Regions from separate parts of the Hymenobacter sp. genome, predicted to be linked through region 1. Evidence: riboswitches for the same ligand, from Rfam matches in the RefSeq annotation. Region 1 holds a riboswitch; the other holds the start of a gene.
What was found. Region 1 has a riboswitch for S-adenosylmethionine ahead of VF629_RS22410 (hypothetical protein). Riboswitches for the same ligand answer to the same signal wherever they lie in the genome.
Positions count from the first base shown of each region.

Region 1 (7,613 bases):
CGTTGCTAAACTCGCGGTCGAGCAGTTCTCGGTCCGTCATCTGCACTTGCTCGCCGTGCAGGGTGGCGGTGGTGTTTTCCATGGCGCCGCTCACGTAGTCGCGGGCCACAATCTGGGCGTATTTGTTCCACGGATACTCCACGCCGAGGCGGTTGGAATAGAACTCCAGCATGTCGGGCGTGTTACCGAAAATCTGCTTGGCGAAGGGGGCGTACTTGGGCTCGAGGTAGTAGCTCACTTCCTTGCCGCGCCAGGTGTCTTTGTAGATTTTGAAGTCACCCACGGCCATCATGAACAGGTAGGGCGCGTGGGGCAGGTCCATCTTCCAGGTGTCGGTGCGCAAGCCAGGGCCGGCGGGCTTCTGGCTTACGAGCGCGCCATTGCTCAGCGTGACGTACTTGCTGGGCACGGTCATGCTAATTTCCTGGGTGGTTTTCTGGTTGGGGCGGTCGATGGTGGGGAACCAGGCCGACGAGGCTTCGGTCTCGCCCTGCGTCCAGATTTGCACGGGCTTGCCGGCCACGGCGCTGTCGGGGTTGATGAAATACAAGCCCTTGGCGTCGGTGATGGCGGCGCTGCCCTTCACTTTCAGCTCGTCCGGCTTCGAGACGTAGTCGATGTAAATGGTGTATTGCTCGCCGGGCTTGAAGGTTTTGCCCAGGTTGATGCGCAAGTTGGCGGCATCGGTGTAGCTGTACTTGAGGGGCGTTTGCTGCTCGCCGTTCATCAGGGCTACGGCCTTGATGTCCATGCCCTTGGCGTCAAGTCGCAGCGAGTCGGTGGGGTAGGCGTGGGGCTTGAGCATAATCCACGTCTTGCCGTAGAGGTAACGCTTGGCGTAGTCAAACCGCACGTCGAGCTTGGTGTGCACCAAGTCGTTGACTTTGGTGGCTGAGGCGCGATAAGGAGATTCTGCCTTGGCGACCGGGGTGGAGGGAGCCTGAGCGTAAGCCGGTGCACCGGCCACCAAGCCCAGGAGGCCCAGCGCAAAAAGATGCTTCATGAAAAAGGAAAACGGATGAAAAAGAAAAACTTGGGCCAGTCCCTAGCCCCGCGAAAGCAGACTGCTGGTTCGCCTTGCGAAAGTAACAAGCGAATGCAGGACCGCGGGGGCGGGCTAGGCCGTCCTTGGTGGCGCTGGGCAGCTCCAGTTGACCGCGGCGGAAGCTCAGTTCGGGAGCGCTAGGCCCGCGTGCGGTCCAGCACCCACCGGCGCAGGGGCTCTTCCAGCCATCGGTAGCCGGCTTCGGAAATAAGCACCGTTGCCAAAAACCGCCACCCAAGATGCCCAGCCGGGCCAACCCAGGCGTTCCACCAGATGCTGAACAGGCCCACGTGGAACAAATAGAAAAAGTACGAGCTGCGTCCCAGCGCTTGCATTAGCTTGGTGGCCAGGGCCGCCCGGAGCCAGCTGCGCTCGGCGAGCAGCCCGGCCAGCAGCAGCAGCACGCCTATAGGGAACATTAGGTTGTTGAGAGCGATGGCGCCGAGGTGGAGCCGCCCGTCGTAAAAGTTGCTCGGCGAGCGCAGCCAGGCCAGTAGTCCCACCGTCAGGACCATGAGCAGAAGCCCGGCCAGCGTGCGCCAGGGCCACTGAGAGCGGAGAACCACCCCGGTGGGGCGGGCGGCCCACCAGCGAGCCAGCCCAACGCCCAGCGTGAACTCAGCCACCCTGCCAAAAAAGGTGTAATTGAACAGGTGATAATACGAGCCAAAAAGCCCGTGTAACTCCGCCCGGCCCATGCAGAGATACGTCAGGGACAAGCCTAAGCCCACCGTGGCGGCCACAAAGCCTGCTGCGCCGCGGAGGCCCCACCGCTGCCAGGCCAGCAGGAGCACCGGGGCCGAAAAGTAAAAGCATTCCTCCACGGTCAGCGACCACCCCTGGGGGATGCCCACGTACTTGAGCGTGCTGGAAAAGCCGCGCAGCAGCGTTTGGCTTAAGAAAAACAGCAGCGCACGGTTGGCTGCTTGGCCCGCTGGAACGGGCCAGTAGCGGTAGGCCAGCAGCACGCCATTCAACAAGAGGTAGACCGGGTAAATGCGGGCTACGCGCCGCCAGAGGTAGCGCCGCCACCACGCGGCGGTAACCTGCACCGTGCCCAGGTACCGGGTTGCGATAACAAAGCCGCTGAGCACGAAGAAGATGCCCACACCTACATAAAATTGGCTGAAAATGTTTTGGATTCCTTCGGCCACCGGGGGCCGGAAATGCAGGAAGAAAACCAGGTAGGCCGCAATGGCCCGCAAGCCAGTGAGAGCCGGGTAGTAAGGCCGTGCGGTGGGTGGCGCAGCGGGGGCGGGAGCTGGCATAATGCCGCAAACTACTGCTTGCCGCGGGCTAGTTGGCCGCTGGTAAGCATGCAGCAAGCGCTGCCGGGAGCCATCTCAACCCCTCGGCTGCTTGCTAAGCCGTTCACAGACTGACACTACTGCTGTAGCAAACCTTCACAACCCTGCTTTTTACCGTGGGGCCGCGAGTGGTTGAGCAGGCGCGCCGACAAGGCCTATGTAGTTTTGCTCTCTCATTCCGAAGTGGTTTTCATGTTCCGATTACTATCCGTAAGCTGTTTGGTGGCTATCCAGGGGCTTGCGCAAGCACCACAGGCCTTGGCTCAAACACCGGCCGACAGCAGCCGCAGCCTGCGCGAAGTCACCGTATACGCCTCCCGCCTCAGCCAGCCCCTGAACCAAACCGGGCGCGCCGTGACGGTCATTTCCGGCGCCAGCATTACGCGCTATCCGGTGAATTCGCTCGACGATTTGCTGCGCTGCCTGCCCGCATTGGAAGTGCAGAGCCGCGGCCCCTTCGGCGCGCAAGCCGACGTGAGCCTGCGCGGCAGCACCTTCACCCAGGTGCTTTTCCTGCTGGACGGCATGCGACTGAACGACCCGCTGACGGGCCACTTTGGGGCCTACTTGCCCATCACGCCGGCCGAGATTGAGCAGATTGAAATCATCCGTGGGGCTGGGGCGGCTCTCTACGGGCCCGATGCCGTGGGCGGCGTCATCAACATCGTTACCAAAACCTTTGCCGCCACCGAGCGCCGCGACGAGGCCGAACTCACCAGCACTACCATGCGCGGTGAGTGGAACCTATGGCACACCAACACGGGCGGCTTTCTGGCTAAAAACGGCTTGCGCGTGGGGGGTGGCATCTTGCTGAACACCACTGACGGCCAGCTGCGCGGTGCGCCAAGCAGCCAGCGCAGCGATGCCAATCTTAAAACGTATTCCCTTTCGGCCGCTTACGACATCACGTCCAAACTGAGTTTGGCTGCCCGCGCCAGCCTCGACCGGCGCGACTACAACGCCCAGTTTTTCTACACCACTAACGCCGGCGACCTGGCCCGCGAAACCACCAACAAAAACTGGTACCAAGGCCAGCTCAGCTACCAGCACAACGAGCGCGCCCGCACCGAAGCGCAAGTGTCGACCAGCCGCGGCACCGACTATTACCTCTACACGCCCACGTCGGTGGCCAGCGACCACCTCACGCACTACACCAACGTGTTGCTGAGCCACCAGCAGCAGGTTGGAGACAAAGTGCGCGCCACGCTGGGCGGCCAAGCCGACCGCCGTGCGGTGGAAAGCAACGACCGCGGCAATCACGCGCAGTGGCACTACGCCGCCTTCGGCGTGGTGGCCGTGACGCCAAGTGCCGGCCTAGCCCTAACCGGGGGCCTGCGCGTCGACCACGACCAAGCCTACGGCACCGAACTAGTGCCCCAACTCAATGCGAGCCAGCAAATAGGAGAGGCCCTCACCGTGCGGGGCGCCATCGGCCGGGCCATTCGCGCCCCCGATTTCACGGAGCGCTACAATGCTAATGGCCGGCCTGGCATTGTGCCCAATGGCTTCAACGTGGGCAATGCCGCCCTGCAAGCGGAGCGGACCACGAACTACGAAATGGGGGCTGACTACCGCCCATTTCCGGGCTTTACTGCCAAGCTGACTGGTTTCCTGCGGAAGGGCAACAACCAGATTGACTACGTGCCGACGCCCGGTGCGCAGGTCATCGAAGCCAGCGGCCTCACCAATCTCAACGCCGCCAGCACCTACCGCTTTGCCCAAAACCTGTTCGATGTCACCACCCGTGGCCTTGAAGCCGAGCTGACGTATGCCCACCAGTTCACGCCCAAAACCCGTTTTGATGGCAGCCTGGGCTACACTTTGGTGAAGGTGACCAATGCCGAAAGCATTGCCTCGCAGTACCTGGCCAACATTGCCCGCCACGTGGTGTCCGGCACGGTCGGCATCACGTCAAACCGCGTCAATGCGAGCTTCAGCGGGCTGTGGAAGCAGCGCGATGCCAACGCCGTAGCGGCCATCAGCCGGGTGCAGCGGCCGGAATACGCCGTGTTCAATGCCCGGCTGGAAGCCGCAATCTTGCCGCAGCGCCTGTGGCTCACGGGGCAGGTGCAGAACCTGTTCAACGAAAAATATTCGGACTTGCTGGGTGCCCAAATGCCCACGCGCTGGCTGATGGGCGGCGTGCGGCTGGCCCTGCGGAAATAGAGCCGCGTAAATGCTCCTAGCTACCGATTTGGAAAAATCGGGCGAGTGTGCCGTACCTTTGCGGCATCAATTCTTTCTCCCAAAGGATTGTTTTTATACAGAGGCGCTGAGAGACAGGCTCTAAGATGCGCCGGCAACCATCCGCAACCGCGGGCAAGGTGCCAATTCCTGACCATATAAAAACAAGTTGCCGTGGACGCTGCCAACAACCTTCTCGTTTCTCCCGCCTCGTTTCAGGCCCGCGCCGTAGCCGTGCGCCCGGCCGGCATGGGCTGTTGTTGTTGTCTGGCTTAAGCACCGACGTCTCCGTCTGATTTCGCGGGGGTGAGTTGGTGAAGGTCCGCTTAGCGGGCCTTGCACCCTTTTCCTGCTTGTGGGTATTCCAAACGTAACGCTACCAGCGTTGGCAGAAACGCGTGCACGCGGCTGCCTCGTCCGCGGCACTTATCCCACACTTCATCAGCGGGTTTCAATCAATTTCGAACTATCCGGGCGCCGTTTTCGCGGCTGCTTTGTTCTCTAACTCAGTTTCTTCTAATTCTCTCCAGTTTATGGCCTCTTTGCAAAAGCCCATTGGCATCTATTTCGAGCACCCCGAATGGTTTAAGCCGCTCTTCGCAGAGTTGGACCGTCGCGGGCTGCCCTACGAGAAGATTGATGCCGCGCACCACCTCTTCAACCCCGCCGAAAAGGAAAGCCGCTACAGCCTCGTGGTGAACCGCATGAGTTCCTCGGCCTACTTGCGCGGGCACGGCCAGGGTATATTCCACACCGCGGGCTATGCCACTCACCTCGAGCGCATTGGCACGCGCATCATCAACGGTTCGGCGGCCACGGCCATCGAGACCAACAAGGCCCGCCAGCTCTCTTTGTTCGAGTCACTGGGCCTGAAGTACCCCAAGTCGTTTGTGATTAATCACGCCTCGCGCGCAATCGACGCGGTCAAGGAGCTTCGCTTCCCCATCGTAGTGAAAGTAAACATTGGCGGCAGCGGCGCGGGCATCATTCGCTTCGACACGCCGGAAGGCTTGCAAGCGGCTGTGGAAGCCAACCAGATTGACCTCGGCATCGACCAAACCGCGCTGGTACAGGAGTACGTAACGCCCCGCGGCGGCAACATCCACCGCGTGGAGACGCTGGACGGCAAGTTCCTGTACGCCATGAAAGTGTACACCACTGGCGAGAGCTTCAACCTGTGCCCGGCCGAAATCTGCCAGATTCCGGAGGAGCAGTCGGCCGAGTTCTGCTTGACCGAAGCGCCCAAGAAAGGCATCCAGGTAGAGGCCTTCACGCCTCCCGCTGAGGTGGTTGCCGCTGTTGAGCGCATCGTGGCTGCCGCCAAAATTGACGTGGGTGGCATCGAGTACCTCATCGACGACCGCACCGGCGATGTGCTCTTCTACGACATCAATGCCCTGTCCAACTTCGTGGCCGATGCCGTGAACGTGGTAGGTTTTGACCCCTACGCCCGTTTCGTGGACTACCTGGAAGCGCAACTGCCCGCTTCCGCCACCGCATCTGTGCAGTCCGAACTGGCCACTGCTTAATCCAAAATAATAACAACTGAACGTCATGCTGAGCGCAGCCGAAGCATCTCGCCCGCTTCGTTGCAGCGAAGTGAAGTACTCACGCAGTAGAGATGCTTCGGCTGCGCTCAGCATGACGTTCTTTTAGGCTTACTTAACATGAAATTCGGATATTGGATGCCCATTTTCGGGGGCTGGCTGCGTAACGTGGAAGACGAGCAAATGCCCACCGACTGGAACTACGTGAAGCAGCTGGCGCAACGCAGCGAAGCCCTCGGCTACGACCTTACGCTGATTGCAGAGCTGTATTTGAACGACATCAAGGGCACGGAAGCCCCGTCGCTCGAAGCGTGGAGCACGGCCGCGGCCTTGGCTGCTGTGACCGAGCAACTGGAAATAATGGTGGCCGTACGCCCCACTTTTCACAACCCCGCGCTGCTCGCCAAGCAGGCCGCCAACATTGACTTAATTGCGCCCGGTCGCTTGTCGCTGAATGTGGTATCGAGCTGGTGGCGCGACGAGGCCACTAAATACGGCCTGCACTTCGAGCAGCACGACGACCGGTACGCCCGCACCCGCGAATGGCTGGACGTGGTGACCAATGTGTGGAAGCAGGACCATTTCAGCTACGAGGGTAAGTACTACCAAGTGGCCGACAACATTCTGCAGCCCAAGCCCGCCAAAGCGCCGTTCCTCTATGCCGGGGGCGAGTCGGAAGCGGCAAAAGACCTCATCTCGACGCAGTGCGACGGCTACGTGATGCACGGCGACTCACCCGAGCAAATCGGGGCCCGCATTGCCGACATGCGCCGCCGCCGCGAGCAGAAAGGCTTGCCGCCCATGAAGTTCGGCGTGGCCGGTTACACCATTGTGCGCGACAACGAGCAGGACGTGAAGAAGGAGTTGGACCGCATCACCAACGTGAAATCGTCGGCGGCTGGCTACGACAACTACCAGCAGTGGCTGGCCGGCACGCAACTGGAGCAGCAAGTGTCGCTGCACGACTACTCAGTGTCGAACCGCGGCCTGCGCACGGGCCTCACCGGTACCCCCGCGCAGCTACAGGACCGCATCGGTGCCTTCGAGGCGGTAGGTGTGGACTTCTTCCTACTACAGGCCAGCCCACAGTTGGAAGAAATGGAGCGGTTCTCCGAATCGGTTATTCAAGTGCTGGCTTAGTTGGGCTTTTAGCTGCCATGCAGTTCCCCATGCCGTCATGCTGAGCGCAGCGAAGCATCTCTACTGCTGTACTAACTATGATTAGTTGCTCAGTAGAGATGCTTCGGCTGCGCTCAGCATGACGGTCTTTTTTGTCTGCGCTATTAGCGCCTTTACACACTTTCATGTTAAAAAAATCACTCGAGCTGCTTCGGGCCGAAGCAGCCGAAACGGGCGCTAACACCCTCAAGCGAAGCCTGAACGGCGTTAGTCTCATTGCCATCGGCATTGGCGTAATCATTGGCGCGGGCTTGTTTTCCCTGACGGGCATTGCGGCGGCTAACAATGCTGGCCCCGCTGTTACGCTTTCCTTCGTGGTAGCGGCCGTGGGCTGCGCGTTTTCGGCGCTGT
Region 1 covers NZ_DASVSI010000155.1:34,353-41,965, forward strand. The annotation lists gene VF629_RS22395 (M1 family aminopeptidase) at 1-1,003, opposite strand, end outside; gene VF629_RS22400 (acyltransferase) at 1,183-2,313, opposite strand; gene VF629_RS22405 (TonB-dependent receptor) at 2,611-4,518, shown strand; SAM riboswitch class I at 4,609-4,701, shown strand; gene VF629_RS22410 (hypothetical protein) at 5,070-6,065, shown strand; gene VF629_RS22415 (LLM class flavin-dependent oxidoreductase) at 6,204-7,223, shown strand; gene VF629_RS22420 (amino acid permease) at 7,388-7,613, shown strand, end outside.

Region 2 (7,613 bases), on a different contig from region 1:
AGGGCCAACGTCCTGCTGCGAGCGAAGCCGCGCTTCTGGAAACTCAACTCATGTTGCCGTTCCTGAGTATTCAAGAAGTGCAGGCCGTTTGATAGGGCCAAGTGCCAGTCGTGCGGAGCGGAGGTAAGGGCCTTCTCACGCCTGTATGGGCCAAGTTTTAAAACCTTCTGAACGCGAAAAAGTCCTTCGTTGTGCTCTGGACGACCGGCGCACGAAAAAGCTAACAATACCCTTTCATTACCCTATGGTTGTCTATCTGCCCTTCCCCGCCGCTGGAGCAGGCAGGTAAGCGTGCTTCTCGCCCCGCGCATTGCCCCAAGCCAACCGCCGCCCACTCGCTGTCTACTTTTGTCGGCGTCATCCCCTTGCTCACGTCCGATGTCCGACAATTTCCCCGGTGCTCTCCCCCCGGACGACGCCAATTTTTTGCAGCGACTGCGGCCTTCGCGCCTCATCCTGCCCGTCGTCATTGGGTTGGCCGTGGTGGGCTTTCTGTTTTACCGCAGCTACAAGCCCGGCGACCTCGCCCCGCTGGCCAACGCCGACTGGCGCTGGCTGCTGGTAGCCCTGCTGGTGCTGGCCGCCCGCGACCTGGGCTACATCTACCGCATTCGCCACCTGGCCGAAGGCGCCCTGAGCTGGCGGCAGTCGCTGGACGTCATCATGATTTGGGAGTTTGCTTCCTGCGTGCTGCCCTCGGGCCAGGGCGGCACGGCGGTGGCCCCGTTTATTCTAGAAAAAGAAGGCATTCCGTTGGGTAAAGGCTTGGCTTACATCATGGTCACGGCACTGCTCGACAATATTTACTACGTGCTGATGGTGCCGTTGGTGTTGCTAATAGCCGGTGCCGGGCTGTACCCGCACGAGGCCATGCAAACGGGCTTTGTGGCCACGCTGCGGGTGGCCTTTGGGGTAAGCTATATCTTCGTAACGCTCTACGCCGGGCTGATGCTGTACGCCATTTTCGTGAACCCACGGGCCGTGCGGCGGCTGATGGTGCGGCTGTTTTCCTTCCCGTTTTTGCGGCGTTGGCGGCGCAAGGCGTACCAGCACGGGCAGGAAATGGTGCTGGCGTCGGTGCAGCTGCGCGGCAACGGGCCCCGCTACTGGTGGCACGCGGCCGTGAGCACGGCCTTCGTCTGGACGGCGCGCTACGCCATCATCGGCTGCCTCATTGCCGCCTTCGTACCGATGGACATGGGCACGTTCCTGTTCATTTTCGCTCGCAACATCACCTACAAAGTCATCCTGCTCATTGCCATCACGCCGGGTGGCGCGGGCATTGCCGAGGGAGCTTTCCCTACGTTTTTCGGCAAGTTCATCGGCACGGCCACCATGACCAGCTTCATGGTACTGCTTTACCGCGTGGTGACGTATTACCTATATCTGGTGCTGGGCATGGTGTTTCTGCCGCGCTGGGTGGCGCGGGTGTTCGTCAAGCAGCCTGTGGCGGAAGTTAAAAGTTAAGAAGTCGTCTGTCATCCTGAGCGCAGCGAAGGACCTTTTCACAACTTAACGAGCACTAATCAGTGAATTAATGCAAACTGTTCACCCGTAATAAGGTCCTTCGCTGCGCTCAGGATGACAGACGACTTCTTAACTACCTGCCTCACTTCACCGGCCGCCGATATGCCTGCCAGAACGCCGGGCGGTAGTCCGTGAATTGCAACTGGTGCGTTTCCTGGCCGCTCCAGCGCGGGTCGGCCTTCGGGTTGGGTGGCGGCAGCGGGGCATCGGCCGGTAGGGGCGTAAAAATCTGCTCGCAGGAGCGTTGCACGTAGAACGGGCGGCCGGTTTTCAGCACCCGGCCGGCGTCGAGGCCCTGGCCCATGCTGCGGCGCACCTGGTAGCGGCCGTTGGGCGCGCGGGCGTAATCCACCACGTGGTCGTTGTGCTCGGCGGTGTACACGTTCGAATAGAGCCGCGAAAGCAGGTTGCCGCGACCCAGGTGCTTTCGGGCCACGGCATTTTGGGTGAGCGTGTCGCCCTGCCACTGCGCCTCGTAGTGCGTCACGGCGTAGTCGCGCTGCTGCACCCAGCACCGGCCCGAATAGCCCGCCTGCAAGTACGTGCCGGTGCTGCGGTGGCTGGCGCGCTTGGCCGCGAAGCGGATGACGTACACCGTTTCGCCGCCCTGTTCCAGCACGGTATCAAGCTCCAGATTGAACTTACGCCAGCGCGCTTTGAACAACGGCGAAGTGCGCACGGGGTCGGCGCCGCCGGTATAAAACCCCTGCCCATGGCCCTCCACGCTAATCACACCCAACCCGCGCGCGGCCTTGTCCTCGCGTAGCACTCGCGCCTCGCGGACCCGGTGCTGCCCCATCGGCTGGCGCGCCAAGAAGCCGCCGTGCAGGTCGCGCTGCCCAGCCGGGGTCAGCAGGGTGCTCACATACTCTACCTCGGCTCGCACGGTGTCGAAGTTGCTGATTTGGCGGTGGGTGTACACCTCCGTCATGTAATCCTGCTGCTCGTAGTTTTGCGCGATGGCAGCCACCACTTTCTTCATGATGCGGCGCGGGTCTAGGCTTTCGCCGCGTACCTGCACGCCCTGCAGTTCGTAGGCGGCCGGCGCCAGCCGCACCGTGAGCAGCGCGGCGGCCCCTGCGGCGGGCACGGCCACGCTCGCCGGGCCGTAGCCCACGCTGCTGACTTGCAGCGGCCCCACCCCGTTCACCTTCAGCGCGAAGCGGCCCTGCCCGTCGGCCACCGTCCCGATGCCCTGGTCCGGCACCGAAACCGAGGCGTAGGGTACCGGCTGGCCGGTTTTGCGGTCGAGCACGGTGCCGCGCAAGGTTTGGCCAGTGGGGGCCGCGCTCACCCGCCGGGGCCGCGTCGCCGGGTTTAGGACCGAAGCCGCCGGGCGCGCCGTCACGGCCGTATCGGCTGCCACTTCCTGCTGGCTCGCCGCAAACTGCGCGCCGTGCGGCGGGTTTACGCTTCGCAAAAACAGGAAACCGTCCACCACCTCGCTCCAGGGGCCCGTCAGGGGCTGGTACTGGAAGGCGTAGGTAGTGAGCTGCCGGCCGGGCGCGTCGTGCTTCAAACTCACGAAAGCGTGGTCGGCCGGCTGGGCCAGCAGTTCGGCTTCCAGCGTGCCGGCGGCCGGGACGGGCACGGGCAACACGCTTCGGGCTTGGTAGCTACCCCCGCCCGCCAGCGTGCCCAATACATAAACTTGGTCGGCTCCCAGGGCCGCTTTCACGGCGCGGCCCATCGGCCGGAATGCCTGTAGCTCGCTGGCACCGAGCACCTCTACCCGGTTGGCCACGTGCGGCAGCGCGGCCCAGCAAACCACCTTTTCCTGCGGGTGCGCCCGCAGGTACCAGAGCAGGTTATCGGCCATTTGCGCGTCGCGCGGGTTGCTGTCGGTGGCTTTGAACTCGGCTTCGTCTTTGGCAGTGGGGTCGTGGGTGGCGTAGTCGCGGGCCTGTGCCAGCAGGCTGCGCAGGCTCTGCTGCCAGAACGCGGCCTCGGCGCGGCGCGGGGCGTCGGTGCCCGCGGCGGGCTTGTCGAGCAGGCGCGCGGTCTTGGCCACCTCCCGCTCAAAATCAGCCAAGCGGCCGGTGGGCGGAAACATAAACTGGTCGGCCATCAGGCTGATGACTTCGTCCAGGTAGTCATAGTTCAGGGCCGCCGCGCCCTTCTCCGACGCCAGAAACGCTTGCAGCTCGTCCACCACGTCGCCGCCGTACCCCCCGCTCAGCTGCGGGTCGAACCCGGCCACGCGGAGCTTGCCTTTGCCCAGCAGCGGCAGCACCGCCTGAAATTCCTGAGTGCTGGTCCAGATGTTGAATACGCTGTTGCCGATGGCCTCCTGCGCCGACGTGCCCGCTTCCAGCGCCTGTTGCGCCCGGTGCAAGTCGTAAAAACCACTTTCAAAAGCCACCGTGGTGAACCCCATTTTCTCCTGCAAAAAGCGCAACAGGCGGATTTTGGCCTCGAATACGTTGCCTTCGCCGTGGGTGGGCTCGCCGAGCATCACGACCCGCGCCCCGCCTATTTCCTGGGTCAAAAACTCCAAGTCTCGAAAATCAGCGTCGGCTGGGCTGATGCTGCGCACCGCGTGCACCGGCAGCGGCGTGGTAGATTGGGCTGTGGCGGGCACAGGGCCGGCCCACCCGAAAATAAGAGCGAGCAACAACAGAAAAGCAGTACGCACGAATGGCAGAAGAAAAGTGTGAACAAAGAGTGGCAGTTGGCTCGAAAGGCTGCAAGCTACTCTAACCATTCATTGAATGCGTTGCGCACAAAAAAACCCGAACCACAAGGGTTCGGGTTTTTCGTAACGCGTTAGTCGAAAGCTATTTATTCAGCTTCCAGCATCAGAGCGGCGCCGTCGGCCGACTTCAGCGTGAGCTTGTCGTCAGTGAGGGTTTCCACGTTGAAGGTGTTGCTGGTGGTGGCGCCGTCGGGCGTCATGGTGATGGTTTTGCCGGCTTGGTCGAAGGTGTATTTGCCGGAGATGGCGCCGGTGGCGCCGGTCATGTTGTAGGTGCCGTTGGCAAAAATGCGCAACTCCTCTTGCTTTTGCGCGTCGGTTTGCTTCACTTTGTCGCCAGCTGTATCGGTTTCTTTAGCAGTTTTCCAAACTTTGCTGTCGGTGCCATACAGCATGTTTACGCCTTCTACCTTGCCTTTGTCGCTGCCGCAAGCGGTGGCAAACAAGGTCAGCAGAACCAGCAGGCTGGCAACGTAACGGAGCGAAAAGATTGACTGAGGTTTCATGGGCACAAGAAGTAAAGGTGAAAGAATGAAGAACAAGCTCCGCAGGACGGGCTAGGCGGCTTACGGCCAATGCGCAAAAGAGTTGGGAGCGTAACCCCGCCTTAACTCCCCCGTATATGGCCCCTGTTAGCCTGCTCGCAGACGAACTTTTTTACTCTCTTTTTCATTCAAACTGAACCAAACCATGGGACTACTTGATTTTCTCAGCGACAAGGGCGAGCAAAAACCCGTAGAGCCCGCGGCAAAACCGGCTGCCGGCGCTACCGATTTTTTCGGAAACGCAAACAATTCAGCGGCTTCCGGTGATTCATATACCGTAGTGAGCGGCGACTCGCTCTCCAAAATTGCTAAAAACCACTACGGCGACGCGGCCAAGTGGCATCAGATATACGAGGCCAACAAGGCCATCATCGGCACCAACCCTGACCACATTGAAGTGGGCCAGGTGTTGACCCTACCTAGTCTCTAGGTACTTTTTTGCAGAAAAAAGGTGAGAAAAGCCACTCTGTTTCAGGGTGGCTTTTTTGTGTCTTATGGTTTCGCTCGATTTATGGCTGGCTTAGTGTCATGCAGCGCGCAGCGAAGCATCTCGCTCGGGGTAGTAACTTCAACCGTCTGTCATCCTGAGCGCAGCGAAGGACCTTCTCACCGTGGAATGACGGTTGGTGTTCGACAAGGTCCTTCGCTGCGCTCAGGATGGCAAGCGGCGCCAGCGAGATGCTCTGCATGACCGGCTATTTTGAAAAAACGTAGCTCACCGCTTGCCCATAAAAAAATTATTCGCGTACATTTGCCTCACCTACCCGGTACTCCTCGCTAACGGCGAGTAGTTTATAAGTTTTATACAGAAGCGGCGAGAGACTAGGCTCCCTGACCCGCTGGCAACCCTCCACTATGCGAAAGGTGCCAATTCCTACCCACCGGCGGTTTCGACCACGGCGGGACATATGACTCGAGTGCCATGGAAAACTCTGCTGCTTACGTTTCTTTTAGTCCGACTGCCCCGGCTGCACGCGCCTTGGTTTCGGACTTTTTCGTGTTGGCCCAAGGCGGCCTATTGCATGCTTCGTGCCCCGCGCGAATGCGAATATGCTGTTGTCGTCCGTGTTGTTGCTAAGCTGATTTCGGCTTAACCCCTTCTTTCTTCGTGGGAATCCCCTTACGCTGAAGCGTGCCGATTGGTCGCGTCGGCTTACAGGCTGCTCCGATGCTTCTGGCTACGCCCAGAGCCAGCCGCAAGTGCTTGAGCTACTGGCAACGCCGAGTAGACCCGCGAAGAAGTCCCTCCCTTTTCTTCATTTTCGCTTGCGCATGTCCACGTCCACCGCAACTTCTTCGTTTCAGCACGAACTGGCCACTACGGCCCAACACTTGGCCACGGTGCTCCCCGCCGACGCCAGCCACACCATCGATGCCGGCATTGCCGCCGTGCACGCCACGGGCCTGGCCCAGCGCAGCCTCCGCGTCGGCCAGACTGCTCCCGATTTTGCGTTGCCCGATGCTGCGGGCCGGTTCGTTTCGCTGGCCTCGCTGCTGGTTTCGGGGCCGGTGGTGCTGGTGTTTTACCGCGGCAACTGGTGCCCCTATTGCAGCGTGCAGCTGCGGGCTTACAACCAAGCTTTGGACCAAATTCGGGCGTACGGAGCCACGCTGGTGGCCGTTTCGCCCCAAACACCGGACCTGACCCGGCTCACGGCCGAAGAAAAAGAGCTGCGCTTTCCGGTGCTCAGCGACGTGGGCAATGCCGTGGCCCAGCAGTACGGGCTGGCCTACCAGGTGGGCGAGGCCTTGTACGGCGCTTTGCACGGCGTGGGCATCGACCTGGCCGCCTACAACGGCGACGACAGCGGCGAGCTGCCCCTGACAGGCACGTTCGTGATTGCCCAAAACGGGCGCGTGGCCTGGGCCGCCACCGAGGCCAACTTCAAGCTGCGCCCCGACCCGGCCGTGCTGTTGGAAGCACTTACCCGGCTCTAATCTAATTGCCAGTTGCGCCGCCTGTTAGCAGGTTGTGCCGCAGCTAAACACCCAACAACTATTCACTTTTTCACTTCAACCACCATGTCTGCACAACCCTTGCACTTCGAAACGCTGCAACTCCACGCCGGCCAGCAGCCCGACCCCACGACCGGTTCGCGCGCCGTGCCCATCCATCAAACTACTTCCTACGTGTTCAAGAGCGCCGAGCACGGCGCCAACCTATTTGCCCTGAAGGAGTTCGGCAACATCTACACCCGCCTGATGAATCCGACCACCGACGTGTTTGAGCAACGCGTGGCGGCCTTGGAAGGCGGTGTGGCGGCGTTGGCCACGGGTTCGGGCCAGGCGGCGCAGTTCATTGCCCTGAACAACATCCTGCAAGCCGGCGACAACTTCGTGAGCACGGCCTTCCTCTACGGCGGTACCTACAACCAGTTTAAGGTAGCGTTCAAGCGCTTGGGCATCGAGGCTCGCTTCGCCGACGGCGACAATCCGGCCAGCTTTGAAGCGCTGATTGACGACAAGACCAAGGCCCTTTACCTGGAAACCATTGGCAACCCCAGCTTCAGCATTCCAGACTTTGAGGCCATCGCGGCCATTGCCAACAAGCACGACCTGCCCCTGATTGTGGACAACACCTTCGGCGCGGGTGGCTACCTGTTCCGGCCCTTGGAGCACGGCGCGCACGTTGTGGTGGAGTCGGCCACGAAGTGGATTGGCGGCCACGGCACCAGCATTGGCGGCGTGATTGTGGACGGCGGCACCTACGACTTCGGCAACGGCAAGTTTCCGCAGTTCACCGAGCCCAGCGAAGGCTACCACGGCTTGGTGTTCAACGACGTGTTTGGCAAGGGCGGGCCGTTTGGCAACATCGCCTTCATTATCCGCGCCCGAGTAGAAGGCCT
Region 2 covers NZ_DASVSI010000140.1:628-8,240, reverse strand. The annotation lists gene VF629_RS19690 (lysylphosphatidylglycerol synthase transmembrane domain-containing protein) at 379-1,467, shown strand; gene VF629_RS19685 (erythromycin esterase family protein) at 1,610-4,162, opposite strand; gene VF629_RS19680 (hypothetical protein) at 4,309-4,728, opposite strand; gene VF629_RS19675 (LysM peptidoglycan-binding domain-containing protein) at 4,913-5,197, shown strand; SAM riboswitch class I at 5,566-5,682, shown strand; gene VF629_RS19670 (peroxiredoxin-like family protein) at 6,040-6,705, shown strand; gene VF629_RS19665 (O-acetylhomoserine aminocarboxypropyltransferase/cysteine synthase) at 6,790-7,613, shown strand, end outside.
Region 2: it holds a riboswitch for S-adenosylmethionine, as region 1 does, so the genes downstream of both, VF629_RS19670 (peroxiredoxin-like family protein) here and VF629_RS22410 (hypothetical protein) in region 1, are expected to answer to the same signal.